4 regions of the Variovorax sp. GW460-12-1-14-LB1 genome follow, and region 4 is predicted to be linked to each of the others. Evidence: predicted binding sites of a transcription regulator. Region 4 holds the regulator's gene; each other region holds the start of a gene.

Region 1 (7,262 bases), on a different contig from region 4:
CGAGCCCGACTTCGACACGCCCGAGAACATCCGGCATGCGGCCTTGCAGGCCATTGCGCGCGGCGACACGCGCTACACGGTGCTCGACGGCAGCCCGGCGATGAAGGCGGCCGTGCAGCTGAAGTTCAAGCGCGACAACGCGCTGGACTTCGCACTTGACGAGATCAGCGTGAGCGCGGGCGCCAAGCAGGTGATCTTCAATGCACTGATGGCGAGCCTGAACCCGGGCGACGAAGTGATCCTGCCTGCGCCGTACTGGACCTCGTACGCGGACATCGTGCAGATCTGCGGCGGCGTGCCGGTGTCGGTGGCGTGCGGCGAGGAGAACGGCTTTCGCCTGACCGCGACGCAGCTGCAGGCGGTCATCACGCCGCGCACGCGCTGGCTGTTTCTCAACTCGCCATCGAACCCGAGCGGCGCGGCCTACAGCGCGGCGCAGCTGAAGCCGATCACCGACGTGCTGCTCGATCACCCCCACGTCTGGGTGCTGGCGGACGACATCTACGAACACATCCTTTACGACGGCCTCGCGTTCGCAACGCCGGTGGCCGTGGAGCCGCGGCTGCGCGAACGCACGTTGACGGTGAACGGTGTGTCAAAGGCCTACGCGATGACCGGCTGGCGCGTCGGCTACGGCGCCGGGCCGCGCGCGTTGATCGCGGCCATGGCCGTGGTGCAGAGCCAGTCGACCTCGTGCCCGTCGTCCGTGAGCCAGGCCGCGGCGATCGAGGCGCTCACCGGCCCGCAGGGCATCGTGGCCGAGCGCTGCGCATCCTTTCAACAGCGCCGCGATGTCGTCGTGGCCGCGCTCAACCGCACGCCAAGCCTGCATTGCCGCGTGCCCGAGGGCGCCTTCTACACCTTCGCAAGTTGCGCCGGCGTGCTCGGCAAGCGCACGGCCAGCGGCGCGCTGCTGCAGACCGACAGCGACTTCTGCCGCTACCTGCTGCAGGATTTCGAGGTGGCGGTGGTGCCGGGCAGCGTCTTCGGGCTCGCACCGTATTTCCGCATCTCGTATGCGACGTCGATGGCGCAACTCGAAGAGGCGTGCGCGCGCATCGCCGCCGCCTGCGCCGCGCTCTCCTGACCTCTCCTCTTCATTCCACTGGAACCCTCATGACTTCCTCCCGCACCGGCGGCCAGATCCTGGTCGACCAGCTCATCACCCATGGCGTCCAGCAGCTCTTCTGCGTGCCCGGCGAAAGCTTCCTGGCCGTGCTCGACGCGCTGCACGACGCATCGATCGACGTGACGGTGTGTCGGCAGGAAGGCGGCGCGACGATGATGGCCGAGGCGCAGGGCAAGCTCACGGGCCAGCCCGGCATCTGCTTCGTCACGCGCGGCCCCGGCGCCACCAATGCGGCGGCGGGCGTGCACATCGCGCACCAGGACTCGACGCCGCTGCTGCTGTTCGTCGGCCAGGTCGCGCGCGATGCGATGGGCCGCGAAGCCTTCCAGGAGCTGGACTACAGCGCGGTCTTCGGCACGATGGCCAAGTGGGTGGTGCAGATCGACGACCCGGCGCGCGTGCCCGAACTGGTGTCGCGCGCCTTCCATGTCGCGACCTCGGGTCGGCCCGGCCCAGTGGTGATCGCGCTGCCCGAAGACATGCTCACCGAAGCCGCCGTGGTGGCCGATGCGCTGCCGTATGCCGTCACCGAAACGCATCCGGGCGCAGCGCAGATCGCCGAGCTGCAGCAGCGCCTGTCGCAGGCGCAGCGGCCCGTCGTCATCCTGGGCGGCAGCCGCTGGTCCGAAGCCGCGACGCAGCAGTTCGCGCAGTTCGCCGAGGCGTATTTGCTGCCCGTGTACTGCTCGTTCCGTCGCCAGATGCTGATGTCCGCCGAGCACCCCTGCTACGCGGGCGACCTGGGGCTCGGCGCCAACCCGCGCATGCTGGCGCGCATCCGCGATGCGGACCTCGTGCTGCTGGTCGGCGGGCGCTTGTCGGAAGTGCCGTCGCAAGGCTATGAGCTGTTCGCGATCCCGCAGCCGAAGCAGGCGCTGGTGCACGTGCACGCCGATGCCGACGAGCTCGGCAAGCTCTACCGCCCGACACAGGGCATCCACGCCACGCCGCAGGCGTTCGCCGAAGCGGTGTCCGCATTGCGTCCGGCGTCACCGCCCGTGTGGCAGGCCGAGACGAAGACGGCGCGCGAAGACTTCCTGCGCTGGAGCGACCCGGCCGCGATCCGCATTCCCGGCCCGCTGCAGATGGGCGAGGTCATGCAGCACCTGCGCGAGGTGCTGCCGGCCGACACCATCTTCTGCAACGGCGCGGGCAACTTCGCGACCTGGGTGCATCGCTTCTGGCCGTTCCGCGCGTTCGCGAGCCAGCTCGCGCCGACCAGCGGTTCGATGGGTTACGGCCTGCCGGCCGGCGTCGGCGCCAAGCGCCTGTGGCCCGAGCGCGAGGTGGTCGTGTTCGCGGGCGACGGCGATTTCATGATGCACGGCCAGGAGTTCGCCACTGCCGTGCAATACGGTCTGCCGATCCTCGTGGTGCTGCTGGACAACGGCATGTACGGCACGATCCGCATGCACCAGGAAAAGCACTACCCCGGCCGCATCAGCGCCACGCAGCTGAAGAACCCCGACTTCCGCGGCTACGCCGAGGTGTTCGGCGGGCACGGCGAGCGCGTGACCACGACGGAAGAATTCGGCCCCGCACTGGCGCGTGCGCGCGCCAGCGGCAAGCCGGCGATCCTGCATTGCCTGCTGGACCCGGAGGCGATCACGCCCGCGAGCACGCTGGAATCGATCCGCAAGGCGGCGCTGGCGGCGAACTGAGGCGTCGTCAGCGCAGCCCGCCGACGTAGCGCGGCGGCGGCGTGGGCGGCAGGCCGTCGGGCTGGCGCGCCGCCAGGCGCGCGGCGCGGGCCAGCGGTTCCATGGCCTGCTCCAGCCGCGTGGCGAGCTGGTCGAGTTCGTCGTCCTTGGTCTCGGCGGCGTGCTGGCGCGTCATGCGCACGATCTCGGCGGCGTACTCGGCGTTGGTGGCCATCCATTCGGTGTCGGTCACGCGCCCGTGCTTTCGCCGCAGTGCCACGTGAAGGCGTGCTGCAAGCGCGATGCGTTCGCTTTCGGACATGGATGGCATGGCGTCTCCCTCGGGTGGTCAGGCTCCCAGGTGTTCACGATGCTGAGCAAGATCAAGGCCCACCAGTTCGCTCTCGGGGTCGACGCGCAATCCGACCAGCACATGCACCAGGAACAGCACGATGGCCGTGCCCGCCGCGCTGTAGATCGCCACGCTGGCGACCGCGATCGCCTGTGTCAGCACATTGCCCGCCGCGCCCGAGATGCGCGGGTCGGCGAACACGCCGGTGAGCAGCGCGCCCACGATGCCGCCGATGCCGTGCACGCCGAACACGTCGAGCGAGTCGTCCGCACCGAGCAGGTGCTTCAGGCCCGTGGCGCCCCAGTAGCAGGCCAGCCCGGCGATGGCGCCGATGGCCAGCGCCGACAGCGGCGTGACGAAGCCGGCCGCCGGCGTGATCGCCACCAGCCCGGCCACGAGGCCGGAGCACAGGCCCAAGAGCGAGGGGCTGCGGCGCACGATCCATTCGCCGACCATCCAACTCATGGCGCCGGCCGCCGCCGCGATGTGCGTCACCAGCATGGCCAGGCCCGCCCGCCCGTCGGCCGCCACCGCCGAGCCCGCATTGAAGCCGAACCAGCCCACCCACAGCAGGCCCGCGCCCGTCATGGTGAGCGCCAGGCTGTAGGGCTCGAAGGCCTCGCGCCCGTAGCCCCGGCGCGGCCCGAGCGCATAGGCGCACACCAGCCCCGCGATGCCCGCGTTGACGTGCACCACCGAGCCGCCCGCGAAGTCGAGCGCGCCCATCTGCGCGAGCCAGCCGCCCGGCTCCCACACCCAGTGCGCGACCGGTGCGTACACGAGCACGCTCCACAGCAGCGCGAACCACAGCAGCGCCGAGAAGCGCATGCGCTCGACAAAAGCGCCGAGCACCAGCGCGGTGGTGATGATCGCGAAGCTCAGCTGGAACATGGCGTAGACCGATTCCGGCACGTTCGGCGCCACGTGGCTCACGGCCACCTGGCCGGCCTCCTTCAGGTACTCGAAACCTGAAAAACCGATGCGCGAGAGCTTGCCCAGCCAGGGCCAGCCGGGGGTGAAGGCCAGCGAGTAGCCGAGCGCGAACCAGGTCAGCGAGACCACCGCGGCGATCGCCACCACCCCGGCCATGGTGGCCAGCACGTTCTTGCGTCGCACCATGCCGGCATAGAAGAGCGCGATGCCGGGCAGCGTCATCAGCAGCACCAGCGCGGTCGAGGTCATCATCCAGGCGGTGTCGGCCGCGTTCAGGGAGGCTTGGGGTGCCAGCAGGGCCATGACCGTTTCTTCTTGGAGTGGTGGACAAGAGGCCTGTGTGCACGAGTCATGCCATCTTGTTAACTGACTGAAACACTTTGGTTTCCCAACCGGAGGGTCGAAGTAACACGAAGCGGGTAATTCCTAATGCACCGGGGGGGTGCGCGCTTGCACAATCTGCGCACTCGCGACGGGCCCTGCTCGTACTGCCGAGGGTCCGAGGAGACAAGCTTCCGATCGATCAACAAGAACATTCTTCAAAGGCTCCGTACGAGATGCCTGTCTGATATTTGAAAAGCGCCGCTGGTCGGCGCTTTTTTTTGCCTGTTCGCGGCGCGGACGCGGGCGCTTTCCTCCAAGCCAAACAAGCCTCCTGGCCAGCCGGTACCGGCCACCACAGCTATCGTTTCGATAGCGATTCCGGTGAGACAATCGCCCGCATGGAAATGCTGGTGGTCACGGGCGCCTCACTGCTCGCGGGTTTTATCGATGCGATCGTGGGCGGCGGCGGGTTGATCCTGGTGCCGGCCCTTTTTGCGGTGTTCCCGGGCGCGCCGCCGGCCACGCTGCTGGGCACCAACAAGAGCGCGTCGATCTGGGGCACCGCGGCCTCGGCGGCCCAGTTCAGCCAGCGCGTGCAGATGCGCTGGAGCGCCATGTGGCCGGCCGCGCTGCTGGGTTTCGGCGGCTCGATGCTCGGCGCCTGGACCGTCACGGTCTTTCCGGGCGACTTCCTGCGCCGGGCGCTGCCGGTCATCCTGCTGGGCGTGCTGATCTACACGCTGGCGCGCAAGGACATGGGCCGGCTGCACGCGCCGCGCTTCAGCGGCCGTGCCGAGACGCTGGCGGCCAGCACCATCGGCCTGACCATCGGTTTCTACGACGGCTTCTTCGGGCCGGGCACGGGCAGCTTCCTGGTGTTCCTGTTCGTGCGCTGGATGGGCTACGACTTCCTCAACGCCTCGGCCTCGGCCAAGGTCATCAACACCCTGACCAACGCCGCCGCGCTGATCCTGCTGGCCGCCAAGGGCCACGTCTGGTGGCACTACGGGCTGGTGATGGCCGTGGCCAACGTGGCCGGCAGCCTGGTCGGTACGCGCGTGGCGCTGAAGCACGGGGCGGGTTTCGTGCGGATCGTGTTCATCGTGGTGGTGAGTGCGTTGATCCTGAAGACGGCCTACGACGCGTTCCTGAAATAAAAAAGCCCCTGGAGCAACAGGCTCGCCCCCAGTCTTCGCGCACTTCGTGTCGCTTCGCCAACCCCCTACCGGGGGCAACACCAGCGGCCCGGCAAAGCCGGTTCCGCGGTGTTCCTGGAAGGAGCCTCCAGCTCAATCCTCAACGAAGGCTTCTTCGCGCTTCGCTTTGATCGCGGGCAACAGCACGATGGCCAGCAGCAAGGCTGCAGCGATCAGCAGGCCCGCCGACAGCGGCCGCGTGACGAACACGCTCCACGCACCGCGCGACAGCAGCAGCGCGCGCCGCAGGTTCTCTTCCATCATCGGCCCGAGGATGAAGCCCAGCAGCAGCGGGGCCGGCTCGGTGCGCAGCTTCAGGAACAGGTAGCCGATGAAGCCGAAGATCGCGACCATCCACACGTCGAAGGTGTTGTTGTTGGTCGAGTACACGCCGATCGCGCAGAACAGCACGATGGCGGGGAACAGGAACTTGTAAGGCACCGTCAGCAGCTTGATCCACATGCCGATCAGCGGCAGGTTCAGGATGATCAGCATCGCGTTGCCGATCCACATCGAGGCGATCAGGCCCCAGAAGAGCTCGGGGTTGCTGGTCATCACCTGCGGGCCCGGCTGGATGTTGTGGATCGTCATCGCGCCCACCATCAGCGCCATCACGGCGTTGGGCGGGATGCCCAGCGTCAGCAGCGGAATGAAGGAGGTCTGCGCGCCGGCGTTGTTGGCCGACTCGGGCGAGGCCACGCCGCGGATGTTGCCCTTGCCGAAGGGCACTTCGCCCGGGCGCATCTTGATCTTCTTCTCCAGCGCATAGGCCGCGAAGGCCGCCAGCAGCGCACCGCCGCCGGGCAGGATGCCCAGGGCCGAGCCCAGCGCCGTGCCGCGCAGCACGGCGGGCGTCATGCGCTTGAAGTCCTCCTTGGTGGGCCACAGGCCCTTCACCTTGTGCGTGAACACCTCGCGCTCGTCATCGGGCTGCGAGAGGTTGCCGATGATTTCGCCGTAGCCGAACACGCCCATGGCGATCACCACGAAGCCGATGCCGTCGGTGAGCTCTGGGATGTCGAAGCTGAAGCGCGCGACGCCCGAATTCACGTCGGTGCCCACGATGCCCAGCAGCAGGCCCAGCACGATCATCGCCACCGCCTTGAGCAGCGAGCCCGAGGCCAGCACGACCGCGCCGATCAGGCCCAGCACCATCAGCGAGAAGTACTCGGCCGGGCCGAACTTGAAGGCCAGCTCGGTCAGCGGCGGCGCGAAGGCGGCCAGGATCAAGGTGCCGACGCAGCCCGCGAAGAACGAGCCCAGGCCGGCCGCGGCCAGTGCGGGGCCTGCGCGGCCCTGCCTTGCCATCTGGTAGCCGTCGATGCAGGTGACCACCGAGGACGACTCCCCGGGCAGGTTCACCAGGATGGCCGTGGTCGAGCCGCCGTACTGGGCGCCGTAGTAGATGCCGGCCAGCATGATCAGCGCCGACACGGGCGGCAGCGCGTAGGTGGCGGGCAGCAGCATCGCGATCGTCGCGACCGGGCCGATGCCCGGCAGCACGCCGATCAGCGTGCCCAGGATGCAGCCGACCAGGCAGTACAGCAGGTTGGTGAGGGTGAAGGCGACGCCGAAGCCGGTCGCCAGGTTGTGGAACAGTTCCATGGCGGTGTGCTCCTCAACCCGAAATGAACGTGGGCCAGACCTGGATCTGCAGCTTGAGCGCCCAGATGAAGGCCACATAGCTG
Region 2 (7,262 bases), on a different contig from region 4:
GGTCGTAGCGCGCGCGGTCCACCTCGAACAGCAGCGTGCCGGCGGCGACCGGCTGGTTGTCCCGGATCGGCACGGCCGTGACGAGGCCCGAGACGTCGGGTGCGATCTGGACCACGTTGGCGCGCACGCGGCCGTCGCGCGTCCACGGTGCGAGCTCGTAGTGGTCCCACAGGCGAAAGCCCGCCCAGACGGCGGCGGCCACCACGGCCACGGTGAGGAGAACGCGCAGCAGGCTCTGGGCCCGGGGGTTGTCTGCGAAGGGGTTGGCTTTCATGGGAATCTCTGTGTGGTTTGCGTTGTCATTGCAGGTGCGCCGTGAGGCGGCTCAGGCCGTACAGCAGCAGCAGGTACAGCGCCATATCGAACAGCGCCGGGTGCCACACCCAGCGGTACAGGCCAGTGGCGGCAAGCAGCCGGCGCACGCCCCACAGGGCGAGCAGCGCGGCGGCGGCCAGCAACATGAGCCAGGGCACGTAGAGCCCGTAGAAACTGGCTTCGCCGATCATGCGGAAGCTCCTTGCGGTGAAGAAGAAGACACAGCCGCGAGCGAAGGCGGCGCGTCGGGGAACAGGTTGCGGCGCAGGCCGACCAGCGCGGTGACGGCGGCACGCGACGCGGTGGAGGTGTCGCGCGCAGCGAGCACGGCGGCCAACGCTTCATCGATCTGCGGCAGCAGCGCCGCCGGTCGCGGCGCCATGCGGCCTTCGCCGCGCTGGCGGAAGAAGCGCGCGATGCCGCCGAGCAACGCGGCCGAAGTGACCATCGGCAGCTGGGCGCGCACGCGCTGCAGCACGGCGATGTCGGCGCCCATGCGCAGGTCGCGCAGCGCGTCGTTGGCGGCCACGCCTTCCACGGTGCCGCCGGCCTGTGCGATGCGCGGCGCCAGCAGGCCGATGCGGTCGAGCATGCGCACGGCGTAGGCGTCGCTCTGCGCGTACTGCGGTTGGGTGGAGGCGGCCATGTCGCCGAGTTCGCGCCAGGTGGCGCGCTGGATGCGGCGCGCGCTCCAGTCGGCGCCCACCGAACGCACCAGCCGCGTGACGCGCGCGGCCATCACCACGCCGACGATCTGGCCGGTCATGCTGTTGATGAAGCTCACGAGGTCGGCGCTGGCGGTGTCATGCATCGCCAGCGTGCCCGACACGCCGAACACCAGCGCCATCGCGGCCATGAAGTGCGTCGGGCGCGGCAGGTACAGGCCCAGCACCAGGAACAGCGGCGCGCAGACCAGCGCGAGCATGCCGAAGTCCTGCACCGTGGGCATGAGCACGAGCACGTAGACGGCCGAGATGGGAATGGACCACAGCGTCCACTTCAGGAAGCCGTGCATCGCGGGCACGGGGTCGTCCATGGTGGCGAAGAAACAGCAGAAGACGGCGGCCATCATGGTGGCGGCCGAGCCCATGGTCCAGCCCGTGAGGATCCAGAACGCGCCGCACACGCAGATGGCGATGACGGCGGCCAGCGCTGACAGCAGCGCCATGCCGTGGTCGCGGTGCATCGCGCGCTGGCCCAGCGCGGCCGTGCGGCGCAACGGCGCGCCGCCCTTGAGGCCTTCGTCGATGTCGCGGCGCAGCCGAGCGCAGGCGGTCCAGCCGTCGACCAGTTCTTCGAGCCGGCCTGCGAGGCCGATGCGCAGTGCGCGGGCCCAGGGCGTGAACCCCACGTCCTGCGCGCTGCCCAGCGCACCGATCGCCTGGCGCAGCGCCTGCAGGCGTGCAGAGGCGTCGACGGCCGGGTCGCTCTCGTCGCGCAGCCATTGCGCGGCCAGCGCCAGCACGGCGGTGACGTCGGGCGCGAGGCGGCCTTCGGCTTGCGCCAGCGCCTGCAGCCGGTCTTCGACGGCCGACAGCGCGGGCGTGAGCGCCGCCACGCGGTCCTGCATGGCGCGAATCGCGCCGGCGGTCCAGCGCAGGTGCGTGGTGTCGAAGGGCACGTGGGTCGAAAGAAGGCGCAGCTGCGTGATATCGCCGGCGAGGCGGCGGCGGTCGTCGTCCAGGCGCTTGGGGTCGGCGTCCTTGGGGGTGCTGCGGTCGCCGGGCTGGAACAGGTCGCCGATCCACTGGCGCGCGTCTTTCAGCGTGCGGTCGAGCAGGCCCAGCACGGTGGGCGCGAGCCCCGCGGGCAGCACGAGGCTGTGGACCAGCGTGGCGCAGAAGATGCCCAGGCCGATCTCTTCCACGCGCGCCACGGCAGTGTCGAACAGCACGAGCGGCGTCTGCACCGACGGAAAGCCGATCAGCGCCGCCGTGTAGCCCGCGAGCATGAAGACGTACGAGCGCGGCGTGCGGTCGAGCAGCGACACATACAGGCACAGCCCGACCCACAGCGCGAGCACCAGCGTGAGCAGCTCGGGCGCGTTGGACAGCGCGGGCACCATGAGCACGGTGGCGACGCTGCCGATGAGCGTGCCGCAGAAGCGGAACACCGCCTTGGAGCGCACGGCGCCGGCCAGCGGGTGGGCGACGACGTAGGTGGTCATGAGCGCCCAGAACGGGCGCGGCAGGCCGGCGCGGCTGGCCAGGTACATCGCCAGCATCGCGGCGGCGAAGCTCTTGACGGAAAAGAGAACTTCCGCGCGGGTGAAGCGCGGCAGCGCCATCGACATCGCCATTTACTGGCCGCGCCCTTCCTGCTGCAGGCTCTGCATGCCGGCGGCACTGCGGCCGAGCTTGGCCTCGAGCGCGCCGAAGACGCGCAAGGTGGCGGCGATGTCCTCGTCGGGAATGCCTTCGAACAGCGCGGCGCGCATCTGGCGCAGCGCGGCCTCGATGGGCTCGCAGACGGCGCGGCCGGCGGGCGTGAGGTGCAGCGTCTTGGCGCGGCGGTCGGCGGGGTCTTCGCGACGCTCGACGAAACCGGCCTCGACCAGTTGGTCGAGCGAGCGCACCAGCGACGGCCCTTCGATGCCCAGCGCCTCGGCCACCGTGCCCTGCCGAACGCCGTCTTCCATGCGCCCGAGCACCACGACCGGCCAGGCCAGCGTCTGCGACAGGCCCACGTGCGCCACCGCCTTGTCGGCCGCCGCGCGGTAACCGCGCTGGAGCACCGACAGCGAGGTGCCGAGCCGCATCAGCGCGTGTTCGCGCAACGGGGAGATGGGTTCGGTATCGGCCACGGCGTTATCAATTAGTTAGCTTGCTAACAATTGTACGGGTTTCTACCGAGTCTTGCACGCGACCGTGCACGTCGTCAGCGCGCGGCCCAGGGAAAAGGGGGAAGGGAAAGAAAAGTGTGAAGCTCGCCGATAAGCCGGATTCTGTGCACCGAGGCCCTCTTGCGAAGACCCCGGCGTGACCGCCATTACTCTGGGCCGTTTGTCGCCAAACGGCTCGATGCCACCTACCCGCCAGCTCAGCGGAACCACCTCAATACTGGCCTACTTGGTGTTGCTGCGCGCAGAGATTGCCCGTTTCACCCGAACTGAATCGGCTCGTCTCTGTTGCTCTGATCCTCACCTCACGGTGGAGAGTCGTTAACTCCTGCGCTGTCCTGTGCAGTCCGGACGTTCCTCCAGTGCGATCTTTCGACCCGATGCTGTTGCCCGAAGGCAGAGCATCGTCCCTTTCGGGCTTGCACCAGCGGCGGTCTGGCGTGCTTCACCGCTCGATTATCGCCCGCCCCATCAATGACCCTTCAGGCGGTGTCGCGCGCCGGCCGTCAGCCGGGCGTTTCGCTGTCCCCGGCCTGCACCAGGCCCAGCTTGCGCAGGGTTCGATGGAAGTTGCTGCGGTCGATGCCGGCCTCGCGCGCGGCGCTGGCCACGCGGCCGCCGTGGCGGGCCAGCAGTTCCGACAGCCAGGCCCGCTGGAAGGCCTCGGTCGCCTCGCGCAGCGTGCCGCCAGCGATGGCAGGCCCCGCGTGTTCGTTCGCCGGGGCCTGCACGGGCGCTGCCACCGCGCCTCCCACGGCGGCGGCGCTGTCCAGCGCCAGGTGATGCGGTTCGATGGCCGTCCAGCGCGAGCCGCGCGGCTGTTCCCTGAACGCCCGCAGCGAAGCGCGGCTGATCACGTGCTCGAGCTCGCGCACATTGCCCGGCCAGCCGTGCGCCAGCATGGCGGCCTTCGACGCCGGCGAGAGCCGCAGATTGCGCGCGCCCAGCCGGTGCTGGTTCTCCTCGAGAAAGCTGCCGGCCAGCACGAGCACGTCGCGCCCCCGTTCGCGCAGCGGCGCAACCACGAGCGGATAGACCGACAGCCGGTGGTACAGGTCGGCGCGAAAGCGCCCCTGCGCGATCGCCGCGGGCAGGTCGCGGTTGGTGGCCGCGATCACGCGCACGTCGACCTTGCGCATGCGGTCGCTGCCGGGGCGCTGCACCTCGCCGCTTTGCAGCACGCGCAGCAGCTTGGCCTGCACGCTCAGCGGCAGTTCGCCGACCTCGTCGAGAAAGAGCGTGCCGCCATCGGCGATCTCGAACTTGCCGTCGCGGTCCTGCACGGCGCCGGTGAACGCGCCGCGCTTGTGGCCGAAGAGTTCGCTGTCGGCCAGCGACTCGGGCAGCGCCGCGCAGTTGACCTGCACCAGCGGCTGCTCGCTGCGGCGCGAGCGCGCGTGCAGGCGCTGCGCGACCAGGTCCTTGCCCACGCCGGTTTCGCCGAGCAGCAGCACCGTGAGGTCGGACACGGCGACGGTGTCGATCTCGTGGCACAGCTGCTTCATCGCCGGGCTGCTGCCCAGCAGCTCGCGCGGCGCGCCACGCCCCGCCCGCAGCGCCTGCGCGACGGCCTGCTCGCGCATCGCGCGCGCCTGCATTTCGCGGATCGTGTGGGCGGCCTCGATGCCGGTTTCGACGAGGGCGATCAGTGCCTCCATCTGCGCCGGGCCCACGGCGTCGAAGGCGTGCGGCTCCAGGGCGTCCAGCGTGAGCAGGCCCCAGACGGCGCCGCGCAGGCGCAGCGGCGCGCCCATGCAGTCGTGCACGGGCAGGATGCCCGGCTGGCCGGCGACGAGGCCGTCGTACGGGTCGGGCAGGCTGCTGTCGTGGGCGAAGCGCAGGCCCCGTTCGCTGTCGAGCAGGCGCGCGAAACGCGGATGGGCGGCGACGGGAAACTGGCGCCCGAGGGTTTCGTCGCTCAGGCCGTCGACCGCGACGGGCTTCAACACGTCGACGTCGAGCTGCAGCAGCGCGGCGGCGTCGCAGCGGACCAGGCCGCGCGCGGCGGCGAGCAGCGACCGGTAGCGGGCGGCCTCGGCTTCGGGCTCGGGCTCGGGTGGTGAGGCCTCGGTGGTCGAATCGACACGCAATGTGGTCATAAGTACAACGCTGAAGTTGTTGTGAATTTGACCACGCCTGATAAATCCCCAATGGCGTCAAGCACTTGCAGAGGCCTTCCGGCTGGCACGGATCGTGAGATGACCAACGCATCTCAACCGAAGGACCGCCAGACCATGAATCCGCAAACCATCGCCATCGTCAAGTCCACCGTGCCCGCGCTCCAGGCCCACGGCGAGGCCATCACCAGCCACTTCTACAAGATCATGTTCGAGGGCCATCCGCAGGTGAAGGCCTTCTTCAACGAGGCGCACCAGGCGGCCGGCACGCAGGCGCGCGCGCTGGCGGGTGCGGTCATCGCCTATGGCGCGCACATCGACCGGCTCGAAGCGATCGCCGGCGCCCTGCCCCGCATCATCCAGAAGCACGCCGCGCTGGGCGTGCTGCCGGAGCACTACCCGATCGTCGGCCACTACCTGCTGCGCGCCGTGAAGGAGGTGCTCGGCGATGCCGCGACCGACGAGGTGATCGCCGCGTGGGGCGAGGCCTACGAATCGCTGGCGGGCCTGCTCATCGCCGCGGAAGAAGCCGTCTACAGCGCCAACGCGGCGCAACCCGGCGGGTGGCGCGGCACGCGCGAATTCCGCGTGGCGCGGCGCGAAGACGAAAGCGAAGTCATCGCCTCGTTCTACCTGGAGCCCGTGGACGACGGCGCGCTGCTGGCCTTCTCGCCGGGGCAGTACCTCACGCTGGTGCTGGAGATCGACGGCCAGCCGGTGCGACGCAACTACTCGCTGTCCGACGCGCCGGGCAAGCCGTGGTACCGCATCAGCGTGAAGAAGGAAGAAGGCGGTCGCGCCTCGAACTGGCTGCACGAGGCCGCCGCGGTCGGCACGCGGCTGCAGGTGCAGGCGCCGTGCGGCGACTTCGTGCTGCAGCCCGCGGGCGAACAGGCACGTCCCCTCGTGCTGGTGACGGGCGGCGTGGGCATCACGCCTGCGATGAGCATGCTCGAATCGGTGGCCCACACGGGCCGGCCGGTGCACTTCGTCCATGCGGCGCGGCACGGCGGTGCGCACGCCTTCCGCGCCCGCGTCGACGCACTCGCGCAGCGGCATGCGAACGTGAAGCCGCTGTATGTCTACGACGCGCCGCGCGACACCGACACGCCGCATGCGACCGGCTTCGTCACCCGCGAGCTGCTGGCCGGGCTGCTGCCGGAAGACCGCGATGTCGACCTGTACTTTCTCGGACCGAAGCCCTTCATGCAGGCGGTGTATGCGAACGGGCTGGCGCTCGGCGTGCCGAAGCAGCAGCTTCGCTACGAGTTCTTCGGGCCGCTCGAAGCCCTGGAGGCCTGAACCGCAACGGCCTGCCATCCCCTCGTGCTGAAACGGTCGCGGGCCGGGTGCAACCCGGCCCAGGGGGCGCCACAATGCGCGCTGACCATCCGACCCTCGCACCCAAGGAGATTCCATGAAGGCCCAGAACATCCTCCAGACCATCGGCAACACGCCGCACATCCGCATCAACCGCCTGTTCGGCCATGCGAAGCAGCAGGTCTGGATCAAGTCGGAGCGCGCCAACCCCGGCGGCTCGATCAAGGACCGTATCGCGCTGTCGATGGTGGAAGACGCCGAGAAGAGCGGCGCGCTGAAACCCGGCGGCACCATCGTCGAGCCCACCTCGGGCAACACCGGCATCGGCCTGGCGATGGTCGCGGCCGTCAAGGGCTACAAGCTGATCCTGGTGATGCCCGACAGCATGTCGGTGGAGCGCCGCCGCCTGATGCTGGCCTACGGCGCCACCTTCGACCTCACGCCGCGCGCCAACGGCATGAAGGGCTCCATCGCCCGCGCCGAGGAAATCGTGGCCGGCACGCCGGGCGCGTGGATGCCGCAGCAGTTCAACAACCCCGCCAACGTCGACGTGCACGTGCGCACCACGGCCGAAGAGATCGCGGCCGACTTTCCCGAGGGCATCGACGTGCTCATCACCGGCGTGGGCACGGGCGGCCACATCACCGGCGTGGCGAAGGTGCTGAAGAAGA
Region 3 (7,262 bases), on a different contig from region 4:
CGCGCGCCGCTCAGCTCGCCCGAGATCCGCGCCGGGCTGGCGAGCGCGCGCGACGAGTGGCTGCGCCTCGTCGGCGGCGTGCAGGCGCTCGACAGCCCCGAGGGGCGCGCCACGCTGGTGCGTTCCAGCGAAGCGCTGGTCGACACCTTCGAGCGCCTGACCGGGTGGTACGAGCACAGCCTGCAGGTCATCATGTCTTGATGCCCGTCGTGCCGCGCCTGCCGGGTCAGGCCGCGGCCTTCTCCACATGCGCCTGGCGCGTGTAGAGAAAATCGATCACCGCCTTGCGCGCATGCACATAGGCCGGGTCTTCGGCCAGCGCCACGCGGTTGCGCGGGCGCGCGATGTCCACCGCCAGCACGTCGCCGATGGTGGCGGCCGGGCCGTTGGTGAGCATCACGATGCGGTCGCTCAGCAGCACGGCTTCGTCGACGTCGTGCGTGACCATGACGACCGTGCTGCGCGTCTTCTGCACGATGGCGAGCAGCTCGTCCTGCAGCTTGGCGCGGGTGAGGGCGTCGAGTGCGCCGAAGGGCTCGTCCATCAGCAGCACCTTGGGCTCCATCGACAGCGCCCGCGCGATGCCCACGCGCTGCTTCATGCCGCCCGAGATTTCGCCGGGGCGCTTCTGCGCGGCGGGCGTGAGGCCCACCAGCGCGAGCGCCGCGTCGGTGCGCTCGCGCAGCTGCGCCTTGTTCTCGGTGGCCGCGAACACGCGCTCGACCGCGAGGTACACGTTCTCGAAGCAGGTGAGCCAGGGCAGCAGCGAGTGGTTCTGGAACACCACGGCGCGCTCGGGGCCCGGGCCCTTGATCTCCTTGTTGGCGCACAGCAGCACGCCCTGCGTGGGCGTGGTCAGTCCGGCGATGAGGTTCAGCAGCGTCGACTTGCCGCAGCCCGAGTGGCCGATGAGCGTGACGAACTCGCCCTTGGCCACGTTCAGGTTCACGTCGCGCAGCGCGACGAAGCGGCCCTTGGGGGTCTTGAACGCCTGCTCGACGCCATGGATCTCGATGTACTTGCTGTCGTCGTTCATGACTTCACCTCTTCGAACGTGAATGCGGTGGCGAGCTTGATGAGCGCGAACTCCAGCACCAGGCCGACGATGCCGATCACGAAGATCGCGATGATGATGTTGGCGACGTTGAGGTTGTTCCACTCGTCCCACACCCAGAAGCCGATGCCCACGCCGCCCGTGAGCATCTCGGCCGCGACGATCACCAGCCACGCGGTGCCCACGGCCAGGCGCACGCCCGTGAGCATGTAGGGCAGCACGGCCGGAAAGAGGATCTTGGTGAGGATCTTCCATTCGCTGAGGTTGAGCACCTTGGCCACGTTCATGTAGTCGCTGGGCACGCGCTGCACGCCCACGGCGGTGTTGATGACCATCGGCCAGATCGAGCAGATGAAGATGGTCCAGATCGCGGCCGGGTTGGCGCCCTTGAACACCAGCAGGCCGATGGGCAGCCACGCCAGCGGCGACACCGGGCGCAGCAGGCTGATCAGCGGGTTGAACATGCGCGAGAGGAACTCGAAGCGCCCGATGGCGAAGCCGGCCGGAATGCCGACCGCTGCGGCGAGGCCGAAGCCCAGCGCCACGCGCTGCAGCGACGACAGCACGTTCCAGCCCACGCCCTGGTCGTTCGGCCCCTTGCTGTAGAACGGATCGCTGAACACCGTGAGCGCCTGCTGCCAGGTGGCCAGCGGCGAGGGAAAGCCGGTGGTGCTCTTCATGGCCACGATCTCCCACACGAGCACCAGCAGGCCGAAGCCCAGGAACGGCGGGAGCACGCGCATCCAGAAGGCGCGCAGGTCCAGGGGCGTGCGGGTGCGGGGCGCAGGCGCTGCCGGAGCAACGGCCGCAGCGGGGGCGGGTGCCAGGGGCCTGGACACCACGGGCGCGGTGACCTGCGAGGCCACGGCGTCGAGCGGGGAATGGAAGACAGCGCTGACCATGGTGCGTTTCTCCTCAGACATGGAGCTTGAAAGACTCGGCGTACTTCTTCGGGTCCTTGCCGTCCCAGACGGTGCCGTCGAAGAGCTTGCTGGTGCGCAGCACGTCCTTGGGCACGGGCGTCTGCGTGGCGGCGGCGGCCTGCTTGTAGATGTCGATGCGGTTGATCTCGGTGGCCACCTTCAGGTAGTCGGGGTGCTCCTTCAAGAGCCCCCAGCGCTTGTGCTGCGTGAGGAACCACATGCCGTCCGACAGGTACGGGAAGTTCACGGCGCCGCCGTTGTAGAACTTCATGTGGTTGGGGTCGTCCCAGCTCTTGCCCAGGCCGTTGGTGTAGCGGCCCAGGATGCGCTGGTTGATGGCGTCCACGCTGGTGTTGACGTAGCTCTTGTCAGCAATGGTTTCGGCCATCTTGTTCTTGTTCTGCAGGCCGGTGTCGATCCACTTGCCGGCCTCGAGGATCGCGGCCGTGACGGCGCGCGCGGTGTTCGGGTACTTCTTCGTGAACTCCGCGGTGCAGCCCAGCACCTTCTCGGGGTGGTCCTTCCAGATGTCCTGGGTGGTGATGCCGGTGAAGCCGATGCCGTCCATGATCGCGCGCTGGCCCCAGGGCTCGCCCACGCAGTAGCCGTCCATGTTGCCCACGCGCATGTTGGCCACCATCTGCGGAGGCGGCACGGTGATGTTCTTCACGTCCTTGAACGGATCGATGCCGGCCGAGGCGAGCCAGTAGTAGAGCCACATGGCGTGCGTGCCGGTGGGGAAGGTGTGGGCGAAGGTGTATTCGCCCTTTTCCTTGGCGATGAGCTTGGCGAGCGAGGCCGCATCGACCGCGCCCTTGTCGGCCAGTTTCTTCGACAGCGTGATGGCCTGGCCGTTGTTGTTCAGGGTCATGAGCACGGCCATGTCCTTCTTCGGGCCGCTCACGCCCAGGTGCATGCCGTACACGAGGCCGTAGAGCACGTGCGCCATGTCGAGGTCGCCGTTCACGAGCTTGTCGCGCACGCCGGCCCAGCTGGCTTCCTTGCTCGGCACGATCTTCACGCCGTACTTCTTGTCGATGCCCAGCACCGAAGCCATCACCACGCTGGCGCAATCGGTCAGCGGGATGAAGCCGATCTTCACTTCTTCCTTCTCGGGCTTGTCCGAGCCCTGGGCCCAGACGGCGGCGCGCAGCGCGGGGTCGATGCCCACGGCGCCGAGGGCGGCGGCCTGCAGCACGCGGCGCCGGCTCAGTTTGGTTTTCAGCAGCAGATCGGACATGGGCGGGGCTCCAGAAGTGAAAGACAAAAACGAAAAGGCGTCCGCACCGCGCAGGGGCTGCTCGTGAACGAGCCCTTGCGGGATGGGGACGCCTTTGTCCGGTTCGGTGGGCCGCACCCGCCGTTGGGTGCAACCTGCCTTTGAGACCTTGCGGTCCCGTGCCAAGGACTACGCAAGCGACGTGCCAGCTCGAACCCGCCGTTGGGAGCTATGGAAAAGATAGCTGGCAGGGCGCGCCGGTGCAGGGGAAAGTTCCTGCTGGCTTGCTAACCCGGGCGACGCACAACTGTTGTGCGCTGCACCAATCCAAGCGCCCGGGTCAGCGTCGCGGTGCAGGCTCGAGCGGCAGGTAGTCGGCCATGGCCAGCATCGACTCGGCCACGTCGACGAGGCGGCGCTTCTGGTTCATGGCGGTCTGGCGCAGCATCTTGTGCGCCTCGGCCTCGCTCAGGCGGCGGTGCGCCATCAGCAGGCCCTTGGCGCGCTCGACGATCTTGCGTTCGTTGAGCGAGGCGCGCACGGTGTCGAGCTCGTCGCTCATGGCCTGCAGGCGCTGCGACTGTTCCTGGACCATGTCGAGCACCGAGCGTTCGAGGTGGCGCCCGAGCTGCGCGGGCGTGGCGTCCTGTGCCTGCTGGGCATCGTCGAAGAACAGCGCGCCGCCGGCCTGCGGGGCCAGCGTGCCGAGCAGCTGCCGGTAGGCCGCCAGCTCGCTGCGCGCCTGGGCGGTCTTGTGGTCGCACAGCGCGCGCAGGTCGGCCGAGAGGCGGTTCTCGACCGTCTGCATGGCGTCGATGCGCCGCGTGCAGCAGTCGAACCAGGCCTGGCTCAGCAGCGCGTCGGCCGGCACCGAGGTGGCGCCCTTGCGGCGCAGGCGCTCGAGTTCGGCGAGCACGGCGTCCGACTGGCTGTCGTGCCACAGCGTGCGCACCGCGTCGCCCGAGAAATCGATGAACACCTGGAAGCAGCGCTCCTGCGACTCGATGAGGTGGCGCCACTGCTGGCGCTGCGCGTCGTCGCCCCGGCCCAGCGCGAGCGCGGCGGCGCCGAAGGCCCGCTCCTGGCCGGCGAACTCCTTGCCCTGCATGAAGTTGAACATCGCCACCAGCAGGCGCGAGATTTCGGGGTCGGTGGCGCCGTCGGCCGCCTCGAACACCACCGCCAGCAGGCCGGCCACCAGCTTGGCGAAGGCGGCCACGGCCTGCGCCGGCTGGAGTTCGAGCGCGTCGATGCGCCGGCGCAGCGCGGGCAGGGCGTCCAGGCCGGGCAGCACCCAGGCGATGCGGCTGAACAGGCGCGCGCCATGGCCGGCGCCCACCGCGCGGTGGTGCTCGGCCTCGAGCCGGTCGAAGCCGGCGCGCACCTGCTGCTCGAGCGCCAGGCATTCGGCGATCTGCGGGCCGCGCTGGTCGGCAAAGCGCCCGCCGTGCGAGGCCAGGAACACGTTCGACATGCCGCGCTCGCGCTGCAGCGCATGCACGAGCCGCCCGATGGCGCCGACCAGCTCGCTGGTGCGCGCGAGCTGGTCCAGCGCGTCGATCTCGCATCGGCGCGCGGCGATCAGGAAGCTCAGGCCGGAAGTCATTCGTGGGGGCGCGGAAGGGGCGCCTTCCGCTCGTGCAACTTCCGTGCCTTGCTTGCCCCTTCGCGGGCGCCGCCGGCGGGCGGCCCCTACACTCGGCGCCATGCTCTTGTTGGGAATCGAATCATCCTGCGACGAGACCGGCGTGGCGCTGGTCGAGTCGCACGGCGACGCGCTGCCGCTGCTGCGTTCGCACGCGCTGCACAGCCAGATCGCCATGCACCAGGCCTACGGCGGCGTGGTGCCCGAGCTGGCCAGCCGCGACCACATCCGCCGCGTGCTGCCGCTCACCGAAGCCGTCATGGCCGAGGCCGGGCGCTCGCTGACCGAGATCGACGTGGTGGCCTACACGCGCGGCCCGGGCCTGGCCGGCGCGCTGCTCGTGGGCGCGGGCGTGGCGTGCGCGCTCGGCGTGGCGCTGGGCAAGCCGGTGCTGGCGGTGCATCACCTCGAAGGGCATCTGCTGTCGCCGTTCCTGAGCGCCGACCCGCCCGAATTCCCGTTCGTGGCGCTGCTGGTGTCGGGTGGTCACACGCAGCTGATGCGGGTCGACGGCGTGGGCCGCTACGAACTGCTCGGCGAAACCATCGACGACGCGGCGGGCGAGGCCTTCGACAAGAGCGCCAAGCTCATGGGCCTGCCGTACCCCGGCGGCCCCTGGCTCGCGAAGCTGGCCGAAGAGGGCGACGCCGCGGCCTTCAAGCTGCCCCGCCCGCTGCTGCACAGCGGTGATCTCGACTTTTCGTTTGCCGGCCTGAAGACGGCCGTGCTCACGCAGGCCAAGAAGCTCGGCGACCAGCTCGAGGCGCGCAAGGCCGACCTGGCCGCCTCCACGCAGGCGGCGATCGTCGAAGTGCTGCTGAAGAAGTCGCTCGCGGCGCTGGACCAGACCGGCCTGAAGCGGCTGGTGGTGGCCGGCGGCGTGGGGGCCAACAGGAACCTGCGCGAGCAGCTGAACGCGGCCTGCGCCAAGCGCAAGGTGCGCGTGCACTACCCCGAGCTGCACTTGTGCACGGACAACGGCGCCATGATCGCCATGGCGGCGGCGATGCGGCTGCAATCAGGCCTGTCGCAGGCCTCGGAGCGCTACGCCTTCGACGTCAAGCCGCGATGGCCGATGGCATCGCTGATGACGCCCGAGACGCCGCTGCCGGAAACCGCGTAGCCGGCTGCGGCCGTGCGCGCCCCAGCGAGGGCAGCGGCAGCACGTCGAGCACGTTGCGCCAGAGCTGGCGCCACTCGGGCCAGTCGTGGCCGCCTTCGGTCGTGAACACGCGCCCCGGGGGCAGGGCGTCGGCCAGCAGCTTGTGGTTGCTGGCGAAGCGGTCGGCCAGGCCGAAGCCCAGGTACAGCGGCGGCAGGTCCTGGGAGGGCTTCGGCGCCAGGTACTGCTGGAAGAAGGGCCAGAGCTTGCGGTCGGGTTCCTCGTCGGGCTGCGGCCCGGTGGGCGCCTGCCAGGCGCGCAGGCCGCCGGCCTTCTTGATTTCCGCGCCGAGCACGCGGCGCCCGAGGTAGGGCGCCAGCGCCACGATGCCATCCACCGAGCCCGGCCGTGCCAGTTCGTGGATCAGCGCGCCGAACCCGCCGATGGAAATGCCGACCAGCCAGATCGAGGTGTAGCCCTTGGCGCGCTGCGGCTCGATGACGTCGGCATGCAGCCGCTCGCTGAGGGTCTGGTCGTAGTAGTAGGAGACGTCCGCATCGACCAGCAGTGCGTCGGCTGCGAGGTGCCGCTCGCGCACGGCGCTGATGAAACCCTCGCGCTCGAACTCTTCGGGTTTGAGGTAGGCCCCTGGCAGGAAGATCAGGAGCGTGTCGGACCGTTCGTTGTCATTGGCTGACTGCAGGTGCGTTTTCATGGTGCCTTGAGGCACACCCGCTGTCCGCACCGCCCGGGAACTCGATGCGTTTACGAGATGCCCACGAAGAAGAAAGTACTAATAAATCGTCACATCATGTGACGTTATCCGGCACTATTGTGAATACGGCGCTTGTTTAAAGTCAAAACAAGCTGTCACTAACATTTTCTTCGTGGGGGCATCGCCGGGACTAGTTGATCTGCAAGTTCGAAACCTGGCTTGCCGGCACCAGCTTGCCGAGCTTGAGGGTCAGCACGCCGTTCTCCAGCTTGGCTTCGCTGGTGGCCAGGTCGATGGCTTGCGGCAGCTCGTAGGCGAGCTTGATCTGGCGCTTGGCTTCGGCCTTGCTTTCGATGCGGACCACGGCACCTTCGATGGCCACCGACAGGTCTTCACGCGACAGGCCGGGCACGTCCAGCGACAGGGTCCAGCTCTTGTCGTCCTGCTCGACCAGGGGCGAGCGGCGGGCGCCGGCAAAAGCCTCGTTCACGAAGCGCTCGAAAGCGCGGTCGTGGGCACGGGGAGCGAAATGCGCGCGGTGGGTGGGGGTGAAGAACATGGCGAAAACTCCTGGGTGAATGAACACAATGGGGACATGGAATGT
Region 4 (7,262 bases):
CCGGCACCGACACCGGGCGCGCCTGGCGCGTCGAGGTGCGCGACAGCGGCATCGGCATCGCGGCCGAGTCGCAGACGCGCGTGTTCGACGACTTCGAGCAGGTCGGCAACGTGGAGCGCAACCTGCAGCACGGCCACGGCCTGGGGCTGGCGATCGTGCGGCGGCTGGCGGGGCAGCTGGGCATCGAGGTCGCGCTGCGCTCGGCGCCGGGCAAGGGCTCGGTCTTCAGCTTCGAGCTGCCGGCGGCCCGCCCTGGTGCGGCGGCCGTGCCGGCGCCCGCGCCCTCCGTGGCGCTGGACGAGCCCGATGCCGACGCCGTGCTGCGCCCCGGCCTCGCCGTGCTGGTGGTCGAAGACAACATCGTGGTGGCCGACAGCCTCTCGGCGCTGCTGCGGCACTGGCACGTGGCGCCGCGCATCTACGCCAGCGCCGCCGAGGCGCTCGCGCTGGCCGACCTGGACGCGCTCGACGTGGCGCTGTGCGACATCCGCCTGCCCGGCGCGTTCAACGGCATCGCGCTGGCCGAGCGGCTGGCGCAGCGCAAGCCCGCGCTGACGATCGCGCTGATCTCGGCCGACATCACCGAAGCCACGCAGCAGCTGGCAGCCGCGCGCGGCTGGCACGCGCTGCGCAAGCCGGTGCAGCCGGACGCGCTGCGGCGCGTGCTGCTGCGGGCCCAGCAGCAGCAACAACCGCCGTCGCCGTCGTAGCGCTCGGCGCGGGCCGGCCCCGCTGCGGTGTCATCGCTTCCGAGCTATGCTCCGCGCACAGGCCGCCGCCGCCCTGCGCGAGCCCCGCTACGGGCGGGTCGCGATGGCCTTGCACTGGCTGCTCGCGGCGATGATCGTCGGCTCGCTCGGCGTGGGGCTCTACATGACGGGCCTGCCCTTCTCCCCGCAGCGCCTGAAGCTCTACAGCTGGCACAAGTGGGCCGGCATCACCATCCTCCTGCTGTCGGCGCTGCGGCTGCTGTGGCGCCTCACGCACCGCCCGCCGCCGCTGTCGGCGCGGGTGCTGGCGGCCATGCCGGCCTGGCAGCGGGCCGCGCACCGCATCAGCCATGCGCTGATGTACCTGCTGTTCTTCGCGGTCCCGCTGTTCGGCTGGGCCTACAGCTCGGGCATGGGCGTGCCGGTCGTGTGGTTCGGCCTGCTGCCGCTGCCCGACCTGGTGGCGGTCGACAAGGACTTCGCCGAGGCCGTGCTCAAGCCGCTGCACCAGCGCAGCGCCTTCCTGCTGGCCGGCGTCACGCTGCTGCACGTGGCGGCGGCGCTCAAGCACCACTGGATCGACCACGACGGTCTGTTGCAACGCATGTGGCCCGCGCCACGCAAGGAATCCGCCGGATGACGACCCGTCTTTTGTGGGGCGCCGCCGCCCTCCTCGGCCTCGCGCTGCACGCCGCGGCCGAACCCATGCCGGCCACCACCGCGAAACTGGTGCCCGAGAAGAGCCAGATCGCCTTCGTCAGCAAGCAGATGGGCGTGCCGGTGGAAGGCAGCTTCAAGCGCTTCGACGCGCAGGTCGCCTTCGACCCGAAGAAGCCCGAGGGCGGCTCGGTCGTGCTGCAGATCGACACCGCCAGCGCCGGCTTCGGCGTGCCCATGAGCGATGCCGAGCTGCCCAAGCCGACCTGGTTCGACACCGCGCATTTCCCGCAGGCCAGCTTCCGCTCGAGCGCCATCAAGGCGCTGGGCGAGGGCCGCTTCGAGATGGCCGGCAAGCTCACCATCAAGGGCGTCAGCAAGTACGTGACGGTGCCCGTGAGCATCGCCTCGTCGGGCGGCGCGTACTCGGTCGCCACGGGCACGCTCACGATCCAGCGGCTCGACTACAAGGTCGGCGACGGCGAATGGACCGACACCTCGGTGGTCGGCAACGAGGTGCAGGTGCGCTTCAAGCTGACGCTCGCGGGCCTCGGGCCGCTGTGACGACGATTTCATTTCCCATGCATCCTTCTTCCCTTGCCATGAACAAGCTCTTCTTCGCCGCGGTCCTGTGTGCGGGCGCGGCCCTGCCCCTGGCCGCAACGGCCCAGGAATACACCGCGCCGCCGCTGGCCGCCAAGCCCGCGGGCGGGCCGGTCAAAAATGCGAGCTACGTGATCGACCCGACCCACACCTTCGTCATGTACGAGATGGGCCACTACGGCACCACCACCAACCGCGGCCGCTTCAGCACCAAGGACGGCTCGGTGAAGATCGACGGCACCGGCGCCAGCGGCAAGGTCGACATCACGATGGACATCAGCTCCATCAACACCGGCGTCGACCTGCTCAACCGCCACGTGCAGAGCAAGGACTTCTTCAACGTGGCCGAATTCCCCACCGGCCGCTTCGTGGCCGAGCGCATCGACTTCAGCGGCGACAAGGTGACCGACGTGCCCGGCACGCTCACGCTCATGGGCCAGACCAAGCCGGTGACGCTGAAGGCCGTGCGCTTCAACTGCTACCTGAACCCGCTGATCAACCGCCAGGTCTGCGGCGGCGACTTCGAGGCCACCGTGCAGCGCAGCGACTGGGGCATCACCTGGGGCCTGAACTTCGGCTTCGAGAACAAGGTGAAGCTGCTGGTGCAGGTCGAAGCCGTGAACGTGCAATGAACCCATCCCCCACCGGAGCCCACTCATGACCGACGCCCACTTCCTGTCCCTGCTCGGCATCGCCGGCGCCATGGCCGTGGGCGCGATGAGCCCGGGCCCGAGCTTCGTGATGGTGGCGCGCACGGCCGTGGCCTCGCGCAGCGACGGGCTCGCGGCGGCGCTGGGCATGGGCGCCGGCGGGCTGGCGTTCTCCATCGCGGCGCTGGCCGGGCTGCAGGCGGCGTTCCTCGCGGTACCGGCGCTGTACCTCGCGATCAAGGCCTTCGGCGGTGCCTACCTGATCTACCTGGGCTTTCGCATCTGGCGCGGCGCGCGGCAGCCGCTCGCGGTGACGCCCGACACCCTCGCCTCGCCGCGCCAGCAAGGCCGCAGCGGACGCACCTTCCTGCTCGGCCTGGCCACGCAGATCAGCAACCCGAAGACGGCGGTGGTGTACGCGAGCATCTTCGCGGCCTTCCTGCCGCGCGAGGTGCCGCTGGTGCTCGCGCTCGCCGTGCCGGCCGTGATCTTCTGCATCGAGACGGGCTGGTACGCGATCGTTGCGCTGGCGCTGTCCTCGGCCGCGCCGCGCGCGGCCTACCTGCGCTACAAGACCTGGATCGACCGCGCGGCCGGCGGCGTGATGGGCCTGCTGGGCTTGCGGCTGGTGTGGTCGGCGGTGCGCGGCACCTGAGGCCCTAGAGCAGGCTCTCGGGCGTGAGCGGCGCCAGCAACTCGAGCATGGTGCGGTCCCAGAAGCCCGAGTCGGGTTCTTCGTGCAGCACGGTGGTCTTGCCGCCTTCCTCGCTGACCCATTCGATGCGCCGCGAGCCGACTGCGCCCGCATCGGCGCCTTCGGCAAAACGCAGCCGGTAGGCGCCCTGCTGCTTGAGCACGTCGAGCAGCTTCAGGGTCTGCTGCGCCATCTCGGGGCTGCGGATGAACAGGCCGATCTCGGTGTTGTGGATCTCGGAGCGCGGATCGAAATTCATCGAGCCGACGAACAGGATGCGCTGGTCGATCACCGCCGACTTGGCATGCAGCCGCCCCACCGACGTGCCGAACAAACCCAGCCGCACGCTGCGCCGCGTGCGCGCGGAACTCAGCTCGTGCAGCTCGGCGCCCAGCGCCAGCATGTCGGCGCGGTAGCGGCGGTAGGCGGTGTGCACCAGCGGTTCGTCGGTGGCAGCGAGCGAATTCGTGACCACGCTGATCTTCACGTTGCGCCCGCGGATCTCGCGCATCACCTCCAGCCCCGACGCGCCCGGAATCAGGTAGGGCGACACCAGCGTCACCTCGCTGCGCGCGCGGCGCATCTGCTCGACCACGTTGTAGCGCACGCTGTCCACGTCGAGCAGCGGCACGCCGCCATACGACGCGGTCTTGCCGATCACGCGGTCGGGTGAATCGGCATAAGCCTCGGCGGTGGTCCAGATCAGGCCGAGCTTGCCGGCGTCGAGGTCGTCGGCCACGGGGCTGTAGCCGAGCAGGTCGTTGGGCGCAGGCCTGGGCGGCGGCGGCGTGGTGTCGGGGCCGGTGGCGGCGTCGAAACGGCGCTGCAGCTCTTCGCGCGGCAGGTCGGTGTGCACGACCGCGCCGATCGGGCGCACATGCGGGCTGTTCCAGTACTGGTCGAACAGCACGCCCAGTCGCGGGATCAGCGCGCCCGTGACGAAGGTGTCGAGGTCGATGAAGTTCGGGCCGGTGGTGCGGCGGAAGTACTGGTTGCCGATGTTGCGCCCGCCCGCCACCGCCATCGCGCCGTCGGCGATGAAGAGCTTGTTGTGCATGCGGCGGTTGACGCGGCTGAAGTCGAACAGCGACGCGGTGAAGCGCTTGAGCAGGCTGCCGCGCCCGGCCGGGAACGGGTTGAACAGGCGCAGCTCCACGTTCGGCGTGGCGGCCAGGCCGAGCAGCAGCTCGTCTTCGCCGGAGGTGTACAGGTCGTCCATCAACAGGCGCACGCGCACGCCGCGTTGCGCCGCATCGCGCAGGGTGCGCAGCAGGTAGCGGCCGGTCTCGTCGTTCTCGATCTGGTAGTACTGCACGTCGAGCGTGCGCTGCGCGCGGCGCGCCAGCTGCAGCCGCGTGTCGAAGGCGAAATCGCCGCCGGGCATCAGGCGAAAGCCGCTGAGGTCGGGGTCGGGCTGCGAGGCCAGCGCGATCTTGCCGAGCGCGGTGTCGGCCGAGACGGCGATGGCCTTGGTGGGCGGGCGCGGTGCCTCGTCGGGCAAGGTGGCACAGCCGGCGAACAGCGATGCAGCCACGAGGGCGAAGACCCAATGCCCCCAGCGCGACAGCAGGCGACGGGTCATCGTGGGCTTTCTACAGGGCTTTGCGCAGGTTGGCCGGTGCGATGCGCAAGGCCTCGCGGTACTTGGCGACGGTGCGGCGCGCGCACTCGATGCCCTGCTCTTTCAGCATCTCGGAAATCTGGCTGTCGGACAGCGGCTTCTTGATGCTTTCCGAACTCACGAACTGCTTGATCAGCGCGCGCACCGCGGTGCTCGACGCGTTGCCGCCGGTCTCGGTGCCCAGCGCCGAGCCGAAGAAGTACTTGAGCTCGACCGTGCCGAAGGGCGTGGCCATGTACTTGGCGGTGGTCACGCGCGAGATGGTCGACTCGTGCAGGCCCAGCTCGTCGGCGATCTCGCGCAGCACCAGCGGGCGCATGGCCAGCTCGCCGTGCACGAAGTAGCTCTTCTGGCGCTCGACGATGGCGTTGCTCACGCGCAGGATGGTGTCGAAGCGCTGCTGGATGTTCTTGATGAACCAGCGCGCCTCCTGCAGCCGCTGCGACAGCGCCTGGCTGCCCTCGCCCTTGTGCGACTTGAGCGCCCCGGCGTAGATGTCGTGCACGCGCAGGCGCGGCATGACCTCGGGGTTCAGCATGACGCGGAACTTCACGTTCGTGCCGCGCCCGGTCTTGGTCACGATCACGTCGGGAATGACGATGTTGCGCTCGACGTCGACAAAGCGGCGCCCTGGCTTGGGTTCGAGCCGCGCAATGACTTGCAGCGCCGAGCGCACCAGCTCTTCGTTGGTGCGCGTGAGCGTGGCCAGGCGCTTGAAGTCGCGCCGCGCGAGCAGCTCCATCGGCTGCTTGCAGATCGCGATGGCGGTCTTGCGGATGAGCGCTTCGGCCTCGGTCTCGTCTTCGCTGGCGAGCGCCTTCAGCTGGATGCTCAGGCATTCGCCCAGGTCGCGCGCACCGACGCCGACCGGCTCCAGGCTCTGCAGCAGGCCCAGCGCCACCTGGAAGTGGTGCACGAGGTCGTCGAACTGGTCGTTGTCGTCGCCCGCCAGGCCCGAGGCCAGCGCGGGCAGCGAGTCTTCGAGGTAGCCGTCGTCGTTGAGCGACTCGATCAGGAAGCGCAGCGCGGCGCAGTCGTTTTCATTGAGCCGCAGGCTCAGCGCCTGGCGGTGCAGGAAGGACTGCAGCGACTCCTGGCTGCGCGCGAGTTCGGTGGCATCGGCACGCTCGTCGTCGCCCAGGTTGTTCTGGCGCGCGGGTGCGTCGCTGCCCCACTCGCTGTCGTCGGGCGCCATGTCGACGGTGCCGTCGCCTTCCCAGTCGGGCTCGCGCTCAGCGATCTCGGCGGCGGGGCCGTCGGTGTCGGGGGTCGAGGAGGTGGTGTCGCTGGACGTGGAGGAAGTGCTGGCGGCGGACGGCGTGAACTCGGCCTCCCCCTCGCCCGCGTCGTCGCGCGGCACCGGCGCATCGGCCGTGTCCAGCCCGAACTCCTCGCGCGCCGCTTCTTCCGCGGTGCGTTCGAGGAACGGGTTCTCGTCCAGCATCTGCTCCACTTCCTGGCTCAGTTCGAGCGTGGAGAGCTGGAGCAGGCGAATGGACTGCTGCAGCTGTGGCGTCAGCGCCAGATGCTGCGAGACGCGAAGGGACAGCCCTTGCTTCATGGAGACCCGACCCTCCCTTACATGCGGAAGTGCTCGCCGAGGTACACCCTGCGTACCTCGGCGTTGTCGACGATCTCCGAGGGTGTGCCTTGTGCCAGCACGTGCCCGTCGCTGATGATGAACGCGTGATCGCAGATGCCCAGCGTTTCACGCACGTTGTGGTCGGTGATGAGCACGCCGATGCCGCGCTCTTTCAGGAAACTGATGATCCGCTGGATCTCGATCACCGCGATCGGGTCGATGCCGGCGAAGGGCTCGTCCAGCAGGATGAAGCGCGGCTGCGTGGCCAGTGCGCGCGCGATCTCGACGCGGCGGCGCTCGCCGCCCGACAGCGCGAGCGCGGGCGAATCGCGCAGGTGGTCCACGCGCAGGTCGGCCAGCAGGTCGGCCAGGCGCTCTTCGGTGTGCTGCTTGGTCAGCGGCATCATGCGGCCGTTGGCGTCGGGCTCGCGCTGCAGCTCGAGCACGGCACGCACGTTTTCCTCGACCGTGAGCTTGCGGAAGATCGAGGCTTCCTGCGGCAGGTAGCTCAGGCCCATGCGCGCGCGGCGGTGAATGGGCATGTGGGCGATGGGCTCGCCGTCGATGGTGATCTCGCCGGCGTCGGCGCGCACCAGCCCGACGATCATGTAGAACGAGGTGGTCTTGCCCGCGCCGTTGGGGCCGAGCAGTCCGACGACCTCGCCTTTTTGCACATCGAGCGAGACGTCTTTCACGACCGTGCGGCTGCCGTAGCTCTTCTTGAGGCCGCGCGCCACGAGGCGGC

What was found. The regulator sigma-54, encoded in region 4, starts transcription at its own class of promoters, with help from an activator protein. The targets are predictions, from matches to a motif close to TGGCANGNAANCTGCTTT.
Region 1: a site for sigma-54 is predicted at 4,394-4,411, ahead of AC07Y4_RS18080 (ammonium transporter). Genes of this name have one in related genera too.
Region 2: a site for sigma-54 is predicted at 5,337-5,354, ahead of hmpA (NO-inducible flavohemoprotein). Genes of this name have one in related genera too.
Region 3: a site for sigma-54 is predicted at 4,834-4,851, ahead of AC07Y4_RS18960 (nitrate regulatory protein). Genes of this name have one in related genera too.

What each region holds. Positions count from the first base shown of each region.
Region 1 is NZ_JBWKYF010000034.1:645-7,906, reverse strand. It holds gene AC07Y4_RS18095 (pyridoxal phosphate-dependent aminotransferase) at 1-1,087, shown strand, start outside; gene AC07Y4_RS18090 (thiamine pyrophosphate-binding protein) at 1,117-2,790, shown strand; gene AC07Y4_RS18085 (hypothetical protein) at 2,798-3,100, opposite strand; gene AC07Y4_RS18080 (ammonium transporter) at 3,119-4,357, opposite strand; gene AC07Y4_RS18075 (sulfite exporter TauE/SafE family protein) at 4,777-5,535, shown strand; gene AC07Y4_RS18070 (tripartite tricarboxylate transporter permease) at 5,668-7,179, opposite strand; gene AC07Y4_RS18065 (tripartite tricarboxylate transporter TctB family protein) at 7,193-7,262, opposite strand, start outside.
Region 2 is NZ_JBWKYF010000063.1:7,740-15,001, forward strand. It holds gene AC07Y4_RS25140 (efflux RND transporter periplasmic adaptor subunit) at 1-274, opposite strand, end outside; gene AC07Y4_RS25145 (DUF1656 domain-containing protein) at 300-506, opposite strand; gene AC07Y4_RS25150 (FUSC family protein) at 503-2,602, opposite strand; gene AC07Y4_RS25155 (MarR family winged helix-turn-helix transcriptional regulator) at 2,615-3,073, opposite strand; RNA gene rnpB (RNase P RNA component class A) at 3,233-3,601, opposite strand; gene norR (nitric oxide reductase transcriptional regulator NorR) at 3,661-5,253, opposite strand; gene hmpA (NO-inducible flavohemoprotein) at 5,389-6,573, shown strand; gene cysK (cysteine synthase A) at 6,689-7,262, shown strand, end outside.
Region 3 is NZ_JBWKYF010000036.1:51,921-59,182, forward strand. It holds gene AC07Y4_RS18940 (ANTAR domain-containing protein) at 1-201, shown strand, start outside; gene AC07Y4_RS18945 (ABC transporter ATP-binding protein) at 227-1,036, opposite strand; gene ntrB (nitrate ABC transporter permease) at 1,033-1,956, opposite strand; gene AC07Y4_RS18955 (CmpA/NrtA family ABC transporter substrate-binding protein) at 1,970-3,217, opposite strand; gene AC07Y4_RS18960 (nitrate regulatory protein) at 3,537-4,802, opposite strand; gene tsaD (tRNA (adenosine(37)-N6)-threonylcarbamoyltransferase complex transferase subunit TsaD) at 4,903-5,964, shown strand; gene AC07Y4_RS18970 (alpha/beta hydrolase) at 5,900-6,658, opposite strand; gene AC07Y4_RS18975 (Hsp20/alpha crystallin family protein) at 6,849-7,217, opposite strand.
Region 4 is NZ_JBWKYF010000055.1:14,058-21,319, forward strand. It holds gene AC07Y4_RS23660 (sensor histidine kinase) at 1-710, shown strand, start outside; gene AC07Y4_RS23665 (cytochrome b) at 757-1,350, shown strand; gene AC07Y4_RS23670 (YceI family protein) at 1,347-1,931, shown strand; gene AC07Y4_RS23675 (YceI family protein) at 1,970-2,602, shown strand; gene AC07Y4_RS23680 (LysE family translocator) at 2,628-3,275, shown strand; gene AC07Y4_RS23685 (phospholipase D family protein) at 3,280-4,896, opposite strand; gene rpoN (RNA polymerase factor sigma-54) at 4,907-6,496, opposite strand; gene lptB (LPS export ABC transporter ATP-binding protein) at 6,514-7,262, opposite strand, start outside.